One region of the Bordetella genomosp. 6 genome, then DNA from elsewhere that is predicted to be linked to it. Evidence: riboswitches for the same ligand, from Rfam matches in the RefSeq annotation. Region 1 holds a riboswitch; the other holds the start of a gene.
What was found. Region 1 has a riboswitch for glycine ahead of gcvT (glycine cleavage system aminomethyltransferase GcvT). Riboswitches for the same ligand answer to the same signal wherever they lie in the genome.
Positions count from the first base shown of each region.

Region 2: another riboswitch for glycine. It lies ahead of CAL11_RS10640 (D-amino acid dehydrogenase); the one in region 1 lies ahead of gcvT (glycine cleavage system aminomethyltransferase GcvT).

Region 1 covers NZ_CP021107.1:4,268,632-4,279,533, reverse strand. Annotated here, with positions in the region: gene CAL11_RS20120 (VOC family protein) at 1-62, opposite strand, end outside; gene CAL11_RS20115 (GNAT family N-acetyltransferase) at 90-608, opposite strand; gene CAL11_RS20110 (hypothetical protein) at 661-1,158, shown strand; gene CAL11_RS20105 (arginine/lysine/ornithine decarboxylase) at 1,314-3,584, shown strand; gene CAL11_RS20100 (aminoacetone oxidase family FAD-binding enzyme) at 3,657-4,862, shown strand; gene CAL11_RS20095 (superoxide dismutase) at 4,965-5,600, shown strand; gene CAL11_RS20090 (ZIP family metal transporter) at 5,597-6,490, shown strand; glycine riboswitch at 6,571-6,663, shown strand; glycine riboswitch at 6,685-6,804, shown strand; gene gcvT (glycine cleavage system aminomethyltransferase GcvT) at 6,885-7,985, shown strand; gene gcvH (glycine cleavage system protein GcvH) at 8,067-8,441, shown strand; gene gcvP (aminomethyl-transferring glycine dehydrogenase) at 8,501-10,902, shown strand, end outside.
Region 2 covers NZ_CP021107.1:2,276,177-2,287,078, forward strand. Annotated here, with positions in the region: gene CAL11_RS10615 (N-acyl-D-amino-acid deacylase family protein) at 1-695, opposite strand, end outside; gene CAL11_RS10620 (BamA/TamA family outer membrane protein) at 820-1,950, opposite strand; gene CAL11_RS10625 (LysR family transcriptional regulator) at 2,091-3,014, opposite strand; gene CAL11_RS10630 (Bug family tripartite tricarboxylate transporter substrate binding protein) at 3,170-4,165, shown strand; gene CAL11_RS10635 (FAD-dependent monooxygenase) at 4,205-5,410, shown strand; glycine riboswitch at 5,500-5,588, shown strand; gene CAL11_RS10640 (D-amino acid dehydrogenase) at 5,748-6,959, shown strand; gene CAL11_RS10645 (acyl-CoA thioesterase) at 6,970-7,437, opposite strand; gene CAL11_RS10650 (iron-containing alcohol dehydrogenase) at 7,434-8,588, opposite strand; gene CAL11_RS10655 (acetyl-CoA C-acyltransferase) at 8,585-9,757, opposite strand; gene CAL11_RS10660 (3-hydroxyacyl-CoA dehydrogenase NAD-binding domain-containing protein) at 9,754-10,902, opposite strand, start outside.

The DNA.
Region 1 (10,902 bases):
TAGAACCGCGCGGCCTGCGCCGCGTCGGGGACGTCGATATTGATCAGCACCTGGACCTGCATGATGTCGGCTCCCGTCGCCGGCTGTCCTCAGCGCGAGGCCAGCGGGCGGATCATGAGAATATTGGCCAGCAGCCGGCCGCCCACCAGCAGCGCGTCGGGCTCGCGGCCATACTCGGTGAATCCCAGGCTGGCGTACAGGGCGTGCGCGCCGCCGTTGTCCGCGCCCACGCTCAGCAGCACGTGGCGGACCCCGGTCATCCGGGCCGCCCGGGCCAGCAGCGCCTCGGTCAATTGGCGCGCCAGGCCGCCGCGGCGTTGCGCGGGTACAACGTAAATACCCCAGATTTCGGCCTTGTGGCGTTGTTTCATTGTGTGCCCGCGCGCCACGCCGCCCACCCCCGCCAGCGCCCCGTCCACGAAGGCGCCCAGCAGGACATTGCCCTCCCGCGGGGCCAGCCGGGCGCGCCATTGCGCGATTGTGTCCACGCTTTCTTCTTCGTAACTGGACCCGAAGGCTTCGGGCGCCTCGCGCAGGGCGGCCAGGCGAACGCGTTGAAATTCTGCAGCATCCTCGGGCGTCAAAGGGCGTATGGTGGAAAGATTCACGTCTGGCTCCGGAGCGCGCGCGCAGGGTGGCGGCAGGGTTGCGCCAAATATAATGAAGATACGTGAAAAGCGCGGCTGTTTCGCGGCGCAGGAGCCCCCGATGTTCGGTTTCCGCAAGAAAGACACGCAGCAGTACGACCAGGAGGCGCAGGACGCCTTCGTCGAACGGGTCGCCGGGGCGGCTCGCGATTTCGTGGCCGCCGTCCCCGCCGGCGCGGGGCTGGACTACTCGCCGGCCAGCATCGCGGCGCTCGACGCCGTGCTCGAACAGGCCCACCTGGGCGCCCTGGCGCTGGACCCGGTGCAACGGGTCGGGGCGGCCGCCTACCTGTACGAGGTGGCGCGGCGCCGCCATGGCGGGCTGTACGAGGTCTGCGACGACGACGATCCGGTGGTGCTGGTGACCGGCGAGCCCGAGTTCGACGTCTGCCTGTGCGCCATCGCCAAGGTCGAGCGCCGCATCGACGCCGGCCCGCAGGAAGACCTGCGGGCGTTCTTCGGCCGCTACGAGCAGGCCGTCGCGGCGCGCCGGCCCGACGTCATTCGCTGACGGCGCGCGTCGGCGGGCGCACCCGTTTTCAATCCGTCCTACAATTCCCCCGAAGTCGGCCCGCTCGTCGGGCCGGTTGCTTTTTTGTCACCAGCCCGACCCCGTCTGGCAGTACACTCGCGTCCGTTTTGCCTTGCCCTCCCAGGAGCGCCCGCATGAAATTCCGCTTCCCCATTTTCATCATCGACGAAGACTATCGCTCCGAGAACGCCTCGGGGCTGGGCATTCGCGCGCTGGCTTCGGCGATCGAGGCCGAGGGCGTGGAGGTCATCGGGGTGACCAGCTACGGCGACCTGAGTTCGTTTGCCCAGCAGCAAAGCCGCGCCAGCGCCTTCATCCTGTCGATCGACGACGAGGAGTTCGACGTCGACTCCCCGGAAGACGTGGCGGGCGCGATCAAGAACCTGCGCACCTTCATCGGCGAGCTGCGTTTCCGCAACGCCGACATCCCCATCTACCTGTACGGCGAGACGCGCACGTCGGAGCACATTCCGAACGACATCCTGCGCGAGCTGCACGGCTTCATCCACATGTTCGAGGACACGCCGGAGTTCGTGGCGCGCCACATCATCCGCGAAGCGCGGAGCTACGTGGACGGCCTGCCGCCGCCGTTCTTCCGCGAACTGGTCAAGTATGCCCAGGACGGCTCGTATTCCTGGCACTGCCCGGGGCATTCGGGCGGCGTGGCGTTCCTCAAGAGCCCGGTGGGCCAGATGTTCCACCAGTTCTTCGGCGAGAACATGCTGCGCGCCGACGTCTGCAACGCGGTCGACGAACTGGGCCAGCTGCTGGACCACACCGGCCCGGTGGCCGAGTCCGAGCTGAACGCCGCGCGCATCTTCCACGCCGACCACTGCTTTTTCGTCACCAACGGCACCTCGACGTCCAACAAGGTCGTCTGGCATGCCAACGTGGCCGCGGGCGACGTGGTGGTGGTGGACCGCAACTGCCACAAGTCGATCCTGCACGCCATCACGATGACCGGCGCGATCCCGGTGTTCCTGCGCCCCACGCGCAACCACCTGGGCATCATCGGCCCGATCCCGCTCGACGAATTCGACCCGGAGAACATCCGCCGCAAGATCGAGGCCAACCCGTTCGCGCGCGAGGCGCTGAACAAGAAGCCGCGCATCCTCACGCTGACGCAGAGCACCTATGACGGCGTCATCTACAACGTCGAGATGATCAAGGAAAAACTGGGCACCTACGTCGACACGCTGCATTTCGACGAGGCCTGGCTGCCGCACGCGGCCTTTCACGAGTACTACCGCGACATGCACGCGATCGGCCCGGACCGGCCGCGCAGCCAGGACGCCATGGTGTTCGCCACGCACTCCACGCACAAGCTGCTGGCCGGCATCTCGCAGGCCTCGCAGATCATCGTGCAGGAGTCCGAGAGCCGCAAGCTGGACCGCAACCTCTTCAACGAGGCGTACCTGATGCATACGTCGACCTCGCCGCAGTACGCGATCATCGCGTCGTGCGACGTGGCCGCCGCCATGATGGAGCCGCCGGGCGGCACCGCCCTGGTCGAGGAGAGCATCCGCGAAGCCATGGACTTCCGCCGCGCCATGCGCAAGGTCGCCTCCGAGTTCGGCAAGGACGACTGGTGGTTCAAGGTGTGGGGCCCCAACCGCCTCGCGCCCGAGGGCATCGGCCATCGCGACGACTGGGTGCTGGAGTCGGGCGACCACTGGCACGGCTTTGGCGACCTGGCGCCGGGCTTCAACATGCTCGACCCGATCAAGGCCACCATCATCACCCCGGGCCTGGACATGTCGGGCAGCTTCGGCGAAAGCGGCATACCTGCCGCCCTGGTATCGAAGTACCTGGCCGAGCACGGCGTGGTGGTCGAGAAGACCGGCCTGTATTCGTTCTTCATCCTGTTCACCATCGGCATCACCAAGGGCCGCTGGAACACCCTGCTGACCGCGTTGCAGCAGTTCAAGGACGACTACGACCGCAACCAGCCCCTGTGGCGCATCCTGCCCGAGTTCTGCCGCGACCACCGCCGCTACGAGCGCATGGGCCTGCGCGACCTGTGCCAGCAGATCCACGAGGCCTATCGCGAACGCGACGTGGCGCGCCTGACCACCGAGATGTACCTCAGCGACATGGTGCCGGCGCTCAAGCCCTCGGACGCCTTTGCCCGCATGGCGCACCGCGAAGTCGAGCGCGTCGAGATCGACCAGCTCGAAGGCCGCGTGACCGGCGTGCTGCTCACGCCGTACCCGCCGGGCATCCCGCTGCTGATCCCGGGCGAGCGCTTCAACCGGACCATCGTGCAGTACCTGCAGTTCGCGCGCGAGTTCAACGAACGCTTCCCCGGTTTCGAGACCTACATCCACGGCCTGGCCGACGAGGTGGGCCCCGATGGCGCCAAGCGCTACTACGTCGACTGCCTGAAGGAAGCCGGCGGGCAGTAAGTCCAACGCGCCGCGCCGCGTCGCCCCGGGGCGGGCGGCGCGGCGTTGTCTTTCACGGAGTATCCCGTTTCGATGTTCGATGTCGCCGTCATCGGCGCCGGCGCCGCCGGCATGATGTGCGCCGCCGTGGCGGGCCAGCGCGGCCTGCGCGTGGTGCTGATCGATCATGCCGCCAAGCTGGCCGAGAAGATCCGCATCTCCGGCGGCGGGCGCTGCAATTTCACCAACCTGGGCGCCGGCCCGGCCAACTTCCTGTCCGACAACCCGCATTTCTGCCGCTCGGCGCTGGCCGGCTACACCCCGCAGGACTTCCTCGGCCTGCTGCGCCGCCACCGGGTGCATTGGCACGAAAAGCATCGCGGCCAATTGTTCTGCGACGACAGCAGCGAAACCATCATCGAGGTGCTGCGCGCCGAGTGCGGGCAGGGCGGGGTGGCCTGGCGCATGCCGTGCCGCGTGGACGAGATCGCCCGCCACGAGGGCGGCGGCTACACGTTGCGCACCAGCACCGGCGCGATCGACGCGCGCGCGGTCGTGGTGGCCACCGGCGGCATGGCGATCCCGCAACTGGGCGCGACCGACTACGCGCTCAAGGTGGCGCGCCAGTTCGGCCTGAAGGTCGTCGAACCGCGGCCGGCCCTGGTGCCCCTGACATTCGATCCGGCGCAATGGCAGCCGTTCGCCGCGCTCTCGGGCGTCGCCCTGGAAGTCACGCTGTCGACCGGACAGGGCAAGGCGCGCGCGGCGTTCCTGGAAGACCTGCTGTTCACCCACCGGGGCCTGTCCGGCCCCGCCATCCTGCAGATATCGAGCTACTGGAAGCCCGGCGAGCCCATCGTGCTGGACCTGGCGCCCGGCCGCGACCTGGCCGCCGAGCTGATCGGCGCCAAGCCGGGCAACCGGCAGCAACTGCATACCGTGCTGGCCGGCCTGTGGCCCCGGCGGCTGGCCGACACCTGGCTGGAGGCGGCCGGGCGCGCCGTCGGCGCGGACCTGGCCGGCGCACGCCTGGCCGACGTGCCGGACCGCACCTTGCGGGCGCTGGCGGCGCTGATCCATGACTGGCGCCTGGTGCCCAGCGGCACGGCCGGCTACAAGAAAGCCGAAGTGATGCGCGGCGGCGTCGACACGCGCGGCCTGGACCAGAAGTCCATGCAGGCGCGCGGCGTGCCGGGGCTGTATTTCATCGGCGAGGCGGTCGACGTGACCGGCTGGCTGGGCGGCTACAACTTCCAGTGGGCGTGGGCGTCGGGGTACGCCTGCGGCAACGCGCTCTAGCCTGGCGGGCACGGCGCATGCGGGCAGGGCCGCGTGCCTATTGTTTTGGTAAATGGAAATGACTATCATTTGTCTTTACCGAATGCAAATGCCGGAGACCGCATGCCATACGTCCTGCCCGCGCTTTCGTATGCCTACGATGCGCTCGAGCCGCATATCGATGCGCGCACGATGGAAATACACCATACGCGTCATCACCAGGCCTACGTCAACGGCCTGAACGCCGCGCTCGAAGGCGCCGGCCTGGGCCGCGACGAACCGGTCGAGCAACTGCTGCGCCGGATCCCGGCGCTGCCGCCGGGCATCCATGACGCGGTGCGCAACCACGGCGGCGGCCATGCCAACCACAGCCTGTTCTGGACCATCATGTCGCCGTCGGGCGGCGGCCGTCCGGATGGCCGGCTGGCGGCCGACATCCAGGCCCAGCTGGGCGGGCACGACGCGTTCCAGGCGGCCTTCACGCAGGCCGCGCTGGGCCGTTTCGGCAGCGGCTGGGCCTGGCTGACCGTCACGCCGGCCGGCCGCCTGCGGGTCGAAAGCAGCGCCAACCAGGATTCGCCGCTCATGGACGGCAATACCCCGATACTCGGCCTGGACGTCTGGGAGCACGCGTATTACCTCCAGTACCAGAACCGCCGCCCCGAATACATCGAGGCGTTCTACCGGGTGGTGGACTGGGCCGAAGTGGCGCGCCGCTACGAGTTCGCGCTGGCCGGGCTCGGCCGGGAGGCCGCATGAACACCCATAGCCGCCATCGCGTCCGCCCCGCGCTCACCAGCGTCAGCGCCATGACCCTGGCGGTGCTGGTGGCCTGCCTGGCCTGCTACCAGTTGTGGGAGCTCCTCGACGCGCGCTGGCCGCACGTCGCCCTGGCCATGGCCGGCGGCATGGTGGCCGCCGGGGCCACCGCGCTGGGCGCGGTCCCGGTGATCTTCTCCCAGACCCTGTCGCAGCGCGTGCAGGATTGCATGTTCGGCTTCGGCGCCGGCGTCATGCTGGCGGCCAGCGCCTTCTCGCTGGTGGCGCCGGGCATCGCCGCGGCCGGTGCCCAGGGCTATGGCCCCTGGGGGGCGGGCATCCTGGTGGGGGCGGCCATCCTGCTGGGCGGGGCGGCCTTGCTGGCCAGCGACAGGCTGTTGCCGCACGAGCACTTCATCAAGGGCAAGGAAGGGCGCACCTCGCGCACCCTGCGCCGCACCTGGCTGTTCGTGTTCGCGATCATGCTGCACAACGTGCCGGAGGGCCTGGCCATCGGCGTGGGCTATGCCGGCGGCGACAGCCTGCGCGGCACGGCGCTGGCAACCGGCATCGCCATCCAGGACGTGCCCGAGGGGCTGGTGGTGGCGCTGGCCTTGCTGGCCGCCGGCTACAGCCGTGCGTTCTCGGTGGCGCTGGGCATGCTGTCCGGGCTGGTCGAGCCGCTGGGCGCCATCGCGGGCGCGGCGGTGGTGGGCTGGTCGGCCGCGCTGCTGCCGTGGGGGCTGGGTTTCGCCGCCGGCGCCATGCTGTTCGTCATCAGCCACGAGATCATCCCCGAGTCGCACCGCAAGGGCCATGAAGTGCCGGCCACCGCCGGCCTGATGCTGGGGTTCGTGCTGATGATGCTGCTCGATACCGCGCTGGGCTGAGGCGCCGAAACAGGGGCGGATCGGCGCCGAACCGGACGCTTTGCGGCATGGCGCTTTCGATGTATGCTTTGCGCGCTGTCACGCATGTCGCGGGAGAGAGCGGCCGATCGCGGCTGCCGCCGAAGGCGCAATTCGCCCGGAATCGCTCAGGTAACCCATACCGCGACTGCATCGAGTAGCGCCTGGCGCGCTCGAAACAGCACTCTGGAGAGACCTGGCGCGGCCACCTTCGCGGTGTGCGCGCAGCCCAGGCGCCGAAGGTGCAAACCCGCTCGCGCGGGGTAACTCTCAGGCAAAAGGACAGAGGGGCGGAAAATTCGACCGGTCCCCGGGCGCTTTCCGCATCGGGGCCGGCATTCCGTAATCCTGGCAATGCTGCCGCTGGAGCCCTCGCATGTCCGCACCGCTCAAACGCACCCCCTTGGCCGAAGAACATCTTGCCGCCGGCGCCCGTATGGTCGACTTCGGCGGCTGGGACATGCCGCTGGCCTATGGCTCGCAACTGGAAGAGCACCACGCGGTGCGCCAGGACGCGGGCATGTTCGACGTCTCGCACATGCTCAACGTCGATGTCGGCGGCGCCGACGCCACCGCCTTCCTGCGCCGCCTGGTGGCCAACGACGTGGCCCGCCTGGCCACGCCGGGCAAGGCCCTGTACAGCTGCATGCTGAACCCGCAGGGCGGCATCATCGACGACCTCATCATCTATTACTTCGCGCCCGACCAGTGGCGCGTGGTGGTCAACGCCGGCACCGCCGACAAGGACATCGCCTGGATGCAGCGCGTGGCCGCCGCCGACGGTTTCGATGTCGCGATCACGCCGCGCCGCGACCTGGCCATGGTGGCGGTGCAAGGTCCCAATGCCCGCGCCAAGGTGTGGGCGGCCCGTCCCGCGTGGCAGGCGGCGTCCGAGCCGCTGGCGCCGTTCTCGGCCGCGGCCGTCGCGGCCGACACGCTGGTGGCGCGCACCGGCTACACCGGCGAGGACGGCTTCGAGATCGTGCTGCCCGCCGACGCGGTGGTCCAGCTGTGGCGCGACCTGCTGGCGCAGGGCGTGCGGCCCTGCGGCCTGGGCGCGCGCGACACGCTGCGCCTGGAGGCGGGCATGAACCTCTACGGCCAGGACATGGACGAACTCGTCCATCCCAACCAGGCGGGCCTGAGCTGGACCGTTTCCCTCAAGGACGAGGCGCGCCGCTTCGTGGGGCGCGACGCCATCGAGCAGTTCGCCGTGCCGCGCGCCTTCGTCGGCCTGAAGCTGCAGGAGCGCGGCGTGATGCGCGCCCATATGCCGGTGCGCTGCGCGCAGGGCATGGGCGAGCTCACCAGCGGCACCATGTCGCCCACCCTGGGCGTGTCGGTGGGTTTTGCCCGCGTGCCGGTGGGCGTGCAGCCCGGCGACGCCGTCGAGGTCGAAATCCGCGGCAAGTGGGTGCCCGCCCTGGTATGCAAATTGCCGTTCGTGCGTAACGGCAAAGCCGTCGAACACTCGTAAACTCGAGGCTTCCGCGCGGCCGCCGGCCGCCGGAGGCGCGCAAACTTTCTCCATCCCCACCGAATTGCCAGAGGAGCTCCCATGAGCCTGCCCACCGATCGCAAGTACACCGAGTCCCACGAATGGGTCCAAGCCGAAGGCGATGTGTTCGTCGTCGGCATCACCGACAACGCCCAGGAGCAGCTGGGCGACCTGGTCTTCGTCGGCGACGTCAAGGTCGGCGCCGCGCTGAAGGCCGGCGAGACCGCCGGCGTGGTCGAGTCGGTCAAGGCCGCCTCCGACATCTATGCGCCGGTCGACGGCGAGATCGTCGCGTTCAACGACGAACTCGAAGCCAACCCCAGCTTGATCAACGAATCGGCCTATACCGCCTGGATCTTCAAGATCAAGCCGGCGAACGCGGCCGACCTGGACAAGCTGCTTGACGCGGCCGGCTACCAGGCCGTCGCCGGCTGACAGGCCGCACCGGGCCGGCCAGCGGGCCGGCCCCGCCTCCCCGTTATTTCGAGAACACCATGTCGCGCGCCCCTGACACCCATTCCGATTTCATTCCCCGCCATATCGGCCCGTCCGACGACGACCAGGCCACCATGCTGGCCGCCATCGGCGCATCCAGCCTGGATGCGCTGATCGACGAAGTCGTGCCGCCCCGCATCCGCAGCCGTGCGCCGCTGGCGCTGCCCGCCGCGCGCAGCGAAACCGATGTGCTGCAGGACCTGAAGCGGATTGCGGCGCGCAACCAGATCTACCGCAACTACATCGGCCAGGGGTACTACGGCACGCACACGCCCAACGTGGTGTTGCGCAACGTGCTCGAGAACCCGGCCTGGTACACCGCCTACACGCCGTACCAGCCCGAAATCTCGCAGGGCCGCCTGGAGGCGCTGCTCAATTACCAGACCATGGTCGCCGACCTGACCGGCCTGGACATTTCCAATGCCTCGCTGCTGGACGAGGGCACCGCCGCGGCCGAGGCCATGACGCTGGCGCGCCGCGGCAGCCGTTCGTCCAGCCCGGTGTTCTTCGTGTCGCAGCACTGCCACCCGCAGACGCTTGAGGTGGTGCGCACGCGCGCCGAGGGCCTGGGCATCGAACTGGTGATCGGCGACGAGTCGCGCGGCCTGCCCGAATGCTTCGGCGTGCTGCTGCAGTATCCGCACAGCCTGGGCGGCGTGGCCGATTACCGCGAACTGGCGCAAGCCGCGCACGCGCAGGGCGCCGTGGTCGCCTGCGTGACCGACCTGCTGGCGCTGGCGCTGATCGAGCCGCCGGGGCAATGGGGCGCCGACATCGCCGTCGGCTCGGCGCAGCGCTTCGGCGTGCCGTTCGGCTTCGGCGGCCCGCACGCCGGCTTCATGGCCTGCCGCGATGCGTACAAGCGCAACATGCCCGGCCGGCTGGTCGGCGTCTCGAAGGACGCCCAGGGCAACCCGGCGCTGCGCCTGGCCCTGCAGACGCGCGAGCAGCACATCCGCCGCGAGAAGGCCACCTCCAACATCTGCACCGCCCAGGTGCTGCTGGCCGTGATGGCCGGCCTGTACGCCGTATGGCATGGCCCGCGCGGCGTGCGCCGCATCGCCGAGCGCGTGCAAAGCCTCACCGGCGCGCTGCGCGCGGCGCTGGCCGGGCTGGACGTGAACGTCGCCAACGACACCTGGTTCGACACGCTGCTGCTGGAAACCGGCGCGGCCACCCCGGCCATCCTGGCCGCCGCGGATTGCGCCCGGATCAACCTGCGCCAGGTCGATGGCGCGCGTCTGGCGGTGTCGCTGGACGAGACCGTGACGCTCGCCGACCTGCAGGCCCTGGTCAACGTGTTCGCGGCCGGCCTGGGCAAGGACGAGGTGGTGCTGGCGCCGCCGCAGGCGTCGATGGACGGCATCCCCGCGGCGGTGCGCCGCCAGGGTCCCATCCTGTCGCACCCGGTGTTCTCCAGCGTGCAGTCCGAGACCGACATGCTGCGCTACCTGCGCAAGCTGGCCGACAAGGACCTGGCGCTGGACCGCACCATGATCCCGCTGGGTTCGTGCACCATGAAGCTGAACGCCACGGCCGAGATGATTCCCATCACCTGGCCCGAGTTCGCGCTGATCCACCCGTTCGCGCCGGCCTCGCAGACGCCGGGCTATCGCGAGCTGATCGACGGCCTGTCGGCGCAGCTGTGCGAAATCACCGGCTACGACGGCATCAGCCTGCAGCCCAACTCGGGCGCGCAGGGCGAGTACGCCGGCCTGCTGGCGATCCGCGCCTACCACCAGGCCAATGGCCAGCCCCAGCGCAATGTCTGCCTGATCCCGGCTTCGGCGCACGGCACCAACCCGGCGTCGGCCCAGCTGGCCGGCATGGACGTGGTGGTGGTGGCGTCCGACGCCAACGGCAACGTCGACCTGGCCGACCTGCGCGCCAGGATCGCGCAGGTGGGCGAGCGCCTGGCCGCGCTGATGATTACCTATCCCTCGACGCACGGCGTGTTCGAGGAAGCCGTGACCGAAATCTGCGACGCGGTGCACGAGGCCGGCGGGCAGGTCTACCTGGACGGCGCCAACATGAACGCCATGGTCGGCGTGGCGCAGCCCGGCAAGTTCGGCTCGGACGTCTCGCACCTGAACCTGCACAAGACCTTCTGCATTCCGCACGGCGGCGGCGGGCCGGGCGTGGGCCCGGTGGCGGTGCGCGCCCACCTGGCGCCCTACCTGCCCGGCGTGCTCGACGCCCAGGGCCGCCTCGACCCCGCGGCCAAGGTCGGTCCGGTCTCGGCCGCGCCGTACGGCTCGGCCGGCATCCTGCCGATTCCCTACGTGTACATCGCCCTGATGGGCGCAGAGGGCCTGCGCCGCGCCACCGAGGTCGCCATCCTCAACGCCAACTACATCGCCACGCGCCTGCGCGACCACTATCCGGTGCTGTATGCGGGCCG
Region 2 (10,902 bases), 2.0 Mb from region 1:
ATCGGATCGCCGGTGACCGAACGGTGATTGATCGAGCGCGAGGTCGAGAACCCGATGGCGCCATGGCGTATGGCCTCGGCCGCCAGGCCGCGCATCCGCGCGATGTCCTCGGGCGTGGCCATCTCCAGCCGCAGCGCGCGTTCGCCCATGACATACACGCGCAGCGCCGCGTGCGGCAGTTGCGCGCAGAAGTCGATATCGTGTTCGATCCGTTCGGTCGCCCGCAGGAAGTCGGGAAACGTTTCCCAGGCCCAGTCCAGGCCTTCGTGCAGCGCCACGCCCGGGATGTCCTCCACGCCTTCCATCAGCTCGATCAGATTGCCGCGATCGGCCGCGCGCACCGGCGCGAACCCGACCCCGCAGTTGCCCATCACCACCGTGGTCACGCCGTGCCAGCTGGACGGGGCCAGGCGGGAATTCCAGATGATCTGCCCGTCGTAATGCGTATGGATGTCGACGAACCCGGGCGTGACGATCTTGCCGCGCGCGTCGATCTCGGCGGCCGCGCCCGGCGCGATGTTGCCGATCTCGGCGATCAGCGCGCCGCGCACCCCGATGTCCGCCACCCGGGGCGCGCCGCCCCGCCCGTCCATGAGCAGTCCGCCGCGGATGACAAGATCGAGCGCCTGTTCGTCGTGCATTTCTTCCTCGCTTGAGCTGCCCTGCGCGCCTGCGTGCGGGGCGGGGTTCACCATGCCTGTCCCGACGGATTACAACGGCGAACCCGGCGGGCGACAAGCAAGGATTTCTTATGCTGTGACAAGGATTTCCAATCCACGGCGCGGCCGCTTGCGCGTTCGCCGACGCCGCCTCGCACGCCTAGCGCCAGGCGCTGCCCACCTGGATGTAGAACGCGTTCTGGTCCTTGCTATGGGCGATATCGATGCCCGCGGACAGGCCCAGCTTGCGCGCGATCAGGTACCGGAACCCGGTGCCGATGCTGGTCACATTGGAGGCTTCGCCGAACGACTTCCAGCGGCCGTAGGCCTTGCCCACCCCGGTAAAGCCCAGCAGGGACCAGCGCGGCGTGACGTTCCAGCGCAGCTCCACCTCGCCGGCCAGCGCGGTCTTGTCCTGGTAGCGGCCGCGCTGCACGCCGCGCAGATCGATATAGGGCTGTGCGTAGAACGGCACCGCGCCGCTGGTCGTCTGGGCGTCCAGGCGCAGGCCCAGCGTCCATTTCGGATCGATCGGCAGCCAGGTATAGCCGCGCGCCCGGTAGGTCTCGAACGACTTGGAGCCGCCGAGCCAGCCGCGCGCGAACTGCGCCTCCAGTTCCGCGTAGCTGCCCTTGGTGGGATAGAACATGTTGTCGCGGTTGTCGTAGTCGATGACCAGCCCCAGCTTGCCCACGCTGGCGGCCTGGTCCCTGACGCCCAGCTCGGTGGCGGCCTGGCCGGTAAAGCGCGTGTCGGACTTGAAGTAGGTGTAGCGCGGGCCGACATACCAATGCGAGTCGCCCACCCGGGCCAGCAGCTGCTGCACCAGGAACGTGCCTTTCAGCTCATAGCTGCGCCCGCGGTTGAGCATGCCGTAATAGTCGAGGTTGGCCTTGCCCTGCGCCAGCGCGCCCAGGTAGCGGTAGCGGTCGCCGTCCCAGGTATGGAAGTGGAACAGCCCGGCGCCGCGCGAGCCGTTCTCGGTGCCCAGCACGCCCGCGCCGGTCACGTTCGGCGGCGCCAGGGCGTCGCCCTCCTTCCGGGCCTTCTGCCCCGCCTCGGCCAGCGATTCGGCGAAGTACATCAGCATCAGTCCGCCGCCATAGCCCACGGCGGGCTCGGTGATCACCATCGGCACCGGGAACACGCCTTTGCGATGCAGCAGGTAGTCGCTCATGTCGAACGCGCCATCCTGCGGATCCCTCCAGGACGAGGGTTGCGCCATGCAGGCTGCCGCGCCCATGGCGGCGCCGGCCAGCAAGCCCGATGCAAGTCCTCTCGTGGTTCTCATCCAGCGTCCCGTCGGTCCCAGGCAAGCCGCGGACCGCCGCGTCTCGACCGTCCGCGTTCCGCTTGAACTAGCATAGGCGCAAAAACCGCTGGCCCCTATCGCCGCCGCGCCGCAACAGGCGAAAAACCAACACCTGCCCTCTACGCGCCGCCTGGCGCGGGGGCTTTGGCGCGCGCGACGCCCATGTGCTCGGCCGCGACGGCGCCGAAGCATTGCGCGAAGGCGTCGATGCGCTCGCCGCCGCCCTGCCCGGCCCGCATGATGCAGTAGTAATCCACCGCCACCCGGGGCGCCACCGGCACCAGGCTGACGCGCCAGCGCCGGCTCGCCACCGCGGCGAACGACGGCACCACGGCCTGGCCCAGGCCCGCCTCGACCATGGCCAGTACCGTTTCCAGGTGCGTGACCACGCGCCCCGGCGCGTCGCCCTGCACGCCCAGGTGCTGGTTCACCAGGCGCTGGATCGGATTCCCGTCGGGCAAGGCGATCAGGCCGTCGCGGTCGATCTGCGGCCAGCGCACCGACCTGCGCCGCTCGCCCTCCACGCGCGGCACGGCCAGCGCCAGCCGGGCCGGAAAGACCGTTTGCCGCCGTATGCCGGCCGCGCGCGTGAAGAACGCGCCGAAGCCGGCGTCCAGGTCGCCGCTTTCGACCCGGGCGGCGATCAGGCTGCGATCCAGGTCCATCACTTCCACGCGCACCCGCGGCGCCAGCGCCTGGAAGCGCTTGAGCACATCCGGGATCACGCTGCAGGCGATCAATGGCGTCACGCCGATGCGCAGGCGGTCGCGTCCGTCGGCGTCCAGGGCGCCCAATTGCGCCACCGCCGCGCCCAGGTCCTGCACCGCGCGCTGCGCCACCGGCAACAGGCTCTGGCCCGCCGGCGTCAGGCGGACCGCGCGCGTGGTGCGCTCGAACAGCCGGCTGCCCAGCTGCGTTTCCAGGTCGCGCACCATAGCGCTCAGCCCGGCCTGCGAGATGTGCAGCTGTTCGGCCGCCTTGGTGAAGCTGGCATGGCGCGCCACCGCAAGAAAGGCGCGCATCTGGCGAAAAGAGAAGTTCATGGTCGGCCGGCCCGGGGAGAACAGGCGTTCATATTAACAAGCATTGCTTGTCAATTTATCCAATATTGTTCTTTTACTTATTTAACCCGGTGCGTTGAAATAGTGGATCGGCCCATCCGAGGCCCCATTGCCGCAAAAGACACTGGAGACGAGACATGACGAATTCGCCCGCATTGACCATGACGCTGCGCGCCGTGCTGGCGCTGGCCGCCACCGCCACCCTGGCGCTGGGTCCGGCCGCTCCCGCGGCCGCCGAGACGTTCCCTTCCAAGCCCGTCACCCTGGTCGTGCCCTTCCCGCCGGGCGGCCCCACCGACACCAGCGCGCGCCTGTTCGGCGCCGTCATGGCCGACCAGCTGGGCCAGCCCGTCATCGTCGAGAACCGCGCCGGCGCCGGCGGCAGCGTCGGCACCACCGTGGTCACGCGCGCCAAGCCCGACGGCTACACCCTGCTGTGGGGCGGCACCAGCAGCATCGTGGTCGCGCCGGCCCTGTACACCAATCTGCAGTACGACCCGATCAAGTCCTTCACGCCGATCGGCATGGCCGTGCGCGGCCCGCTGATCCTGGTCAGCCGCCCCGACCTGGGCCCCAAGGATATCGGCCAGCTGCGCGACTACGCCAAGGACCATGACCTGAGCGTGGCCTCGGCCGGCACCGGCTCCATCGGCCACCTGACCGCCGAAATGTTCAAGAGCGAGGCCGGCGCCCGCATGCTGCACGTGCCCTACCGGGGCGGCGCGCCGGCCCTGACGGACGTCATGGGCGGCCAGGTCGACCTGTTGTTCGACACGGTCACGCTGCTGACGCCGCAGATCCACGCCGGCAAGCTGCGCGCCTACGCCGTCACCGGCAGCCAGCGCTACAGCGGCCTGCCCGACGTGCCGACCGTCTCGGAGACGATCGGCAAGCCCTTCGAGGCCTATTCCTGGTTCGGCCTGATGGCGCCGGCCGGCACGCCGGCGCCGGCCGTGCAGGCGCTGACCGACGCGCTGGCCGCCGCCGCCAAGGATCCCGAGGTCATCAAGCAGCTCAGCGCGCTGGGCCTGGAGCCGGTGGGCGACACCCCGCAGGAGTTCGCCCGGTCGATCCGCGCCGACCTCGACAAATGGACCGGCGTGGTCCGCAGCGCGGGCGTCAAGCCCCAGTAACCGCGCCTACGTATCCGCTACACAGAAGGACAATCCACGATGCCCGACACCACCTCACCCCGGATCCTTATCGCGGGCGCCGGCCTGGGCGGCCTGACCGCCGCGCTGGCCCTGCAGGCGCGCGGTTTCCAAGTCCGCGTGCTGGAGCAGGCCGCGCAGCTGCGCGAACTGGGCGCGGGCATCCAGCTCAGCGCCAACGCCAACCGCGTACTGTACCAGCTCGGCCTGGGCCCGGCGCTGGAACAGGTGGCCAGCCCGGCCTCCGGCAAGCGCATCCGCCTGTGGAACACCGGCCAGACCTGGCCGCTGTTCGACCTGGGCGCGCAATCGGTCGAGCGCTATGGCTACCCGTACCTGACCATCTACCGCGCCGACCTGCACCGCGTGCTGGCCGACGCCGTGCTGGCGCGCGACCCGCACGCCATCGAACTGGGCGCCCGGGTCGAAAGCGTCACGCAGGACGACACCGGGGCCAGCGTCACGCTGGCCGACGGCAGCACGCGCCGGGGCGATATCCTGGTGGGGGCGGATGGCGTGCACTCGCGCGTGCGCGCCGCGCTGCACGGCCAGGACCAGGCGCGCTTCTCCGGCGCGCTGGCCTGGCGCGGCGTCATCCCGGCGCACAAGCTGCCGCCGCATCTGCGCGAACCCTATGCCGTCAACTGGGTAGGCCCCGGCGCCCACGTCATCCACTACCCGCTGCGCCGCGGCGAACTGGTGAACTTCGTCGGCATCCTGGAGCGCGACGACTGGCAGGTGGAATCCTGGACCCAGGAAGGCACGATCGCGGAATGCGCGCGCGATTTCACCGGCTGGCACGAGGACGTGCAGACGCTGATCCATGCGCTGGATACGCCCTTCAAGTGGGCGATGATGCTGCGCGAACCCCTGGCGCAATGGACCCGCGGGCGCATCACCCTGCTGGGCGACGCCTGCCATCCGACGCTGCCGATGCTGGCCTCGGGCGCGGCCATGGCCATCGAGGACGGCTACGTGCTGGCGCGCTGCCTCGACGGCATGCGGGCCGACGCGCCGCGGGCGCTGGTGCGCTACCAGGACCTGCGCGTCGAGCGCACGGCGCGCGTGGTGCGCGGCTCGGCCGAGAACGCCAGGCGCTTCCACAACCCGGAGCTGGCGCACGCGGCCGGCGCGGCCGCCTATGTCGAACAGCAATGGAGCGAGGCGCGGGTCCGCGAACGGTACGAATGGCTGTTCACGTACGACGTGGACGCCGAGCCCGTCTGAACGCCTCCGGGAGACAGGGTTTCCCCTTGGATGCGCGCCGGCACCTTGTCGTGCCGGCGCAATCGCTGTAAGTTGTGCCGGTTCCACCAACGTGCAGTTCGGGAGAGATCGTCCAGCGGACGACGCCGACGGAGCAACCACCCCGGAAACTCTCAGGCAAAAGGACCGACCTGCAGGAACATCTGGAGAGTGGCGCGCGGTACGGCGCCCACCGAAGGGGATCCCTGGCGCGCTTGCATCGGCGCACGGGTGAAGCTCTCAGGTAAATGGACAGATGGGGTTGTGGCCGGGCCATTCCGATGGCCGGCAGACGCCAACCTCTTCTGGGACCACGACCATGTCTCGAATCGCCGTCATCGGCGCCGGCATCACCGGCGTCACCACCGCCTATGCGCTCGCATTGCGCCAACACCAGGTCACGGTATTCGACCGCCACCGCTATAGCGCGATGGAAACCTCGTTCGCCAACGGCGGACAGCTGTCCGCCAGCAATGCCGAGGTCTGGAACAGCCGTTCCACGCTCTTCAAGGGCCTGCGCTGGATGCTGCGGCGCGACGCCCCGCTGCTGCTCAATCCCCGTCCCAGCTGGCACAAGTACTCGTGGCTGGGCGAGTTCCTGCGCCAGATTCCCCGCTACGAAGCCAACACCATAGAGACCGTGCGCCTGGCCATCGCCGCTCGCCAGCACCTGTTCGAGATCGCGGCCCGCGAACGGATCGATTTCGATCACGAGCGGCGCGGCATCCTGCACTTCTATGCCAGCAAGCAGGAGTACGACGGCGCCTTGCGCGTCAACGCGCTGCTGCGCGCCGGCGGGCTGGAGCGGCGGCCCGTATCGCCCGAGGAAATGCGCGCCATCGAACCGGCCCTGCAGGGCGATTTCCACGGCGGCTTCTTTACCGAGTCGGACTCCACCGGCGACATCCACAAATTCACCACCGGCCTGGCCCGGGCCGCCGCGCGGCACGGCGCCGTGTTCCGCTACGAAACGCCCGTCAGAGGCATCGAGCATCGCGGCGGCGCCATCGCCATCACGACCGCCGAGGACGTCGAACCCTTCGACAAGGTGGTGATCTGCGCCGGCGTGGGCAGCCGCCAGTTCGCCAGCATGGTGGGCGACCGCGTCAACGTCTATCCGGTCAAGGGATATTCGATCACGGTCAGCCTGGACGACGAGGCCAGCCAGGCCGGCGCGCCCTGGACCAGCCTGCTGGACGACCGCGCCAAGATCGTGACCAGCCGGCTCGGCGCGGGCCGGTTCCGGGTGGCCGGCACCGCCGAATTCAATGGCTTCAATCGCGATATCCGCGCCGACCGCATCGAACCGCTTATCGCGTGGGTGCGCAGGTATTTCCCGCAGGTCTCGACCAGCCGCGTCGTGCCCTGGGCGGGCCTGCGGCCCATGCTGCCCAGCATGTTGCCGCGCGTCGGCCCTGGCAAGCGGCCGGGCGTGTACTACAACACCGGCCATGGCCACCTTGGCTGGACGCTGTCGGCCGCGACGGCGCAACTGGTGGCCGACGCGGTGGCGGCGGGCGGGGGGAAATAGCGGGCGCGCCTCAGGCGCGCCCGGCCGCGTCCAGCCGGCCCAGGCATGCCCGCAGGCCAGGTGGCAGCGCCACGGGACGGCGGCTGGCGCGGTCGACGTAGACGTGCACGAAGTGGCCCTGGGCGGTGCAAAGCTGGTCGCCGGCCCGGAACACGCCCAGCTCGTAGCGCACGCTGCTGCGCCCCACGTGGGCCACGCGCAGGCCGATCTCCAGCGTTTCCGGGAATACGGCCGGCGCGTGGAAATTGCAGTGCGTTTCCACCACCAGGCCGATCACCGCGCCCTGGCGCGGATCGAGTTCGCCGGCCAGCGACAGGTAGCGATTCACCGCCGTGTCGAAGTACGCGTAATACACGACGTTGTTGACGTGCCCGTACATGTCGCAATCCATCCAGCGCACCGGCATGGCCTCGAAATGGCCGAAATCGGCGCGCTGCCACCGTGGCGCGCGCGGGGACGGCTGCGTGGCGTCGCTCATAGCGCCTCCCGGTAAAGCCGCAAGGCGTCGTCGTAGCCAAGCTGCCTGGGGTTGTTGACCAGCAAGCGCTGTTGCTGCATGGCTTGTTCGGCGAGCATGGGCAGGTCCGGCTCGGCCACGCCCACTTCGGCCAGGCGCCGCGGCAGCCCCAGCCGCGGACCCAGGCCTGCCATCTCCCGCACGAACCCTTCGGCGCGCGCCTGCTCCGTGCCGCCGACTTCCGGGCAGACGATCTGCGCAAGCTGGGCATAGGCGGCGCAAGCCCGCGGCAGGTTGAAGCGCAGCACCGCCCCGAACATCAAGGCATTGGACAGGCCGTGCGGCACGTGGAACGCGCCGCCCAGCGGATACGCCAGCGCATGGACGGCCGCCACCGGCGCATTGGCAAACGCCTGCCCCGCCAGCATCGCGCCCAGCAGCATGTCGTGGCGGGCCGCCATGTCGGCGCCGTCGCGGCATGCGGGGCCGATGGAACGGCACAGCAGGCGCAACGCCTCGCGGGCCAGGCCATCGGAGATCGGGTTCTTGCGCAACCTGCTGGTATAGGCTTCGACGGCGTGCACGATGGCGTCGATGCCGGTGGCGGCGGTCACGCTCGCCGGCAGGCCGCGGGTCAGCTCCGCATCCAGCACGGCGATGTCGCAATACAGGACGGCAGACACGATGCCCGCCTTGGAGCTGTCCGCGCGGGTCACGATGGCAATGGGGGTGGCTTCCGATCCGGTGCCGGCAGTGGTCGGCACCTGCACCAGCGGCAGCCGCGCGCCGGTGACGCGATCGATCCCGTAGCTATCGCGAAAGTCCGCCGGGGATCGGGCGAAAGCCGCCACCAGCTTGGCGATATCCATCGACGAGCCGCCGCCAAAGCCGATCACGCATTGCGCGTCCATTCCGCGCGCCTGCGCGATCGCCTGGTCCACGGCCGCTTCGGGCGGGTCGGCCAGCACGCCGTCGTAGACATCAACCGTATGGCCGGCGCCACGCAGACCCGCCGCGAAGGCGGCAACCAGGCCCAGCCGCACCAGCTGCTCGTCGGTGACCACCAGGATACGGCACGGCCCCCATTGCGCCGCGACCGCCTCGCCCAGCCGTTGCGAAGCCCCCTCGCCCGCGAGCGTGCGGGCGTGTGTCCGAAATTCGAATCCGTTCATAGCACCTCGAATAATCCCGCGGCGCCCATCCCGCCGCCCACGCACATGGTCGCCACGACGTAGCGCACCCCTCGGGCGCGCCCTTCCAGCAGCGCATGCCCTACCAGCCGCGCGCCGGACATTCCATAGGGATGGCCGAGCGCGATGGCGCCGCCATTGACGTTCAACCGATCGTCCGGCAGGCCCAGGCGGTCACGGCAATAGATTACCTGCACGGCGAACGCCTCGTTCAATTCCCATAGACCGATGTCGCCGATCGCCAGCCCGGCGCGCACCAGCAGCCTGGGCACGGCGTGCACCGGACCTATACCCATTTCGTCGGGACGGCAACCCGCCACCGTGAAGCCGCGAAAACCTCCCAGCGGCCGCAGGCCGCGCGCTCGCGCCGCGTCGGCGCGCATCAGCACGCAGGCCGAGGCCCCGTCCGAAAGCTGGCTGGCATTGCCGGCCGTGACGCAGCCGCCCTCCCGCACGCTCTTGAGCGTGGCCAGCCTCGCGGCCGTCGTTTCCGGACGAATGCCCTCGTCCTCCTCCAGCAGGACTTCGATTTCGCCGGGCGGATCGACCGCCAGACGGCGCACGCGCATGGGCGCAATCTCCTCGCGCAAGCGGCCCGCCGCGCGCGCCGCCGCGGCACGCTGCTGGCTGGCGGCCGCGTAGTCGTCCTGGCGCTGGCGCGAAATACCGTAGCGCCTGGCAACCACTTCGGCCGTATCTATCATGGGCAGGAAGATGCCCGGCATGCGATGCGCCAGCCACGGATCCTGCTCCATATGGTGATTCATGTGCTCGTTCTGCACACACGAAATCGAGTCCAGTCCGCCAGCCACCACCATATCCGCGCTGCCGCACAGGATGGACTGCGCTCCCATGGCGATGGCCTGCAATCCGGACGAGCAAAGCCGGTTGACGGTGACGCCCGGCACCTCCACGGGCAGGCCGGCGCGCAAGGCGACCTGGCGCGCGATATTCTCGCCCGCCGTGCCCTCGGGCCGGCCGCAACCCATGATGACGTCATCGACTTCGGCTGCGTCGACGCCGGCGCGCCGCACCGCGTGTTCGACCGCGTGCGCGCCCAAGGTGGCGCCATGGGTATTGTTCAGCGCGCCGCGATACGCCTTGCCGATGGGCGTGCGGGCGGTCGAGACGATGACCACCTCGTCGTTCATGCTTCCTCCCTGCAAAAATCCCGCAGCCGCGCGCCCTGTCGCGCCAGGCGGACCAGCAGTTCGGCCGGTTGCCAGAATTGCGGCTCTTCGTTGGCCGCGCGCCGCCGTAGGGCGGCCACGACCGCCGGCAGGCCCGAAACGTCGGCGCTGTAGCAAGGGCCGCCGCGCCATCGCGGAAAGCCGTACCCGGCCAGGAATACCGCGTCCACGTCCGCCGCGCTGGCCGCGATGCCTTCCTCCAGCAGGCGCGCGGCCTCGGCGATCAGCGCGTGCAGGCAACGCTCGACGATTTCCCCCGCCGGAATCGCCCGGGGCGAGGCGCCCGCCTCGCGCGAGGCGGCGGCAATCATGGCTTCCACCTCGGCATCGCGCCGGGGCTGGCGGCCGCCGTCCGGATAGGCGTGAATTCCGCTGCCTCCTTTCAGGCCGAGGCGGCCCGACTCGCTGACCCGGTCCAGCCAGTCCGGCCAGGGGCGCTCGGGCGTTTCGCTGCGCTGCCGCTGCCGGATACTGTAGCCAACGTCCAGACCCGCCAGGTCGGCGACCTGGAATGGCCCCATGGCGAACCCCCACTCGCGCAGCGCCGCGTCGACCTCCATGGGCATGGCCCCCTCCTGCACCAGCAAGGCCGCCTGCCGCAGATACTGGTGCCACATGCGGTTGCCGATGAAACCGTCGCACACGCCGGCCACCACGGCGATCTTGCGCAAGCGCCGCGCCAGCCCCTGCACGGCGGCCACGACATCCGCATGGGTGGCGTCGCCGCGCACGATTTCCAGCAAGGGCATCACCGGCGCGGGGCTGAAGAAATGCAGGCCGACCACGTCCGGCGGACGCCGCGTGGCGTGCGCGATCCGGTTGACGTCCAGCGTCGAGGTGTTGGTGCCGAGGATGGCGCCCGGCTTGAGGATGCGGTCGAGTTGGCGGAAAACCCCGCGCTTGACCTCCATATCTTCGAACACGGCCTCGATGACCAGGTCCGCTTGCGCGACGTCCGCCATGTCGCCGACCGTCGTGACGGCGCTGGCGTACTGGTCGGCCTGGCCAGGCGTCAAGCGCTTGCGCGAGACCTGGCGATCGAAATGCTGCCGCACGCGCGCGCGCCCCTGCGCCAGGCAGCCGGCATCCACATCGTGCCAGAGCAC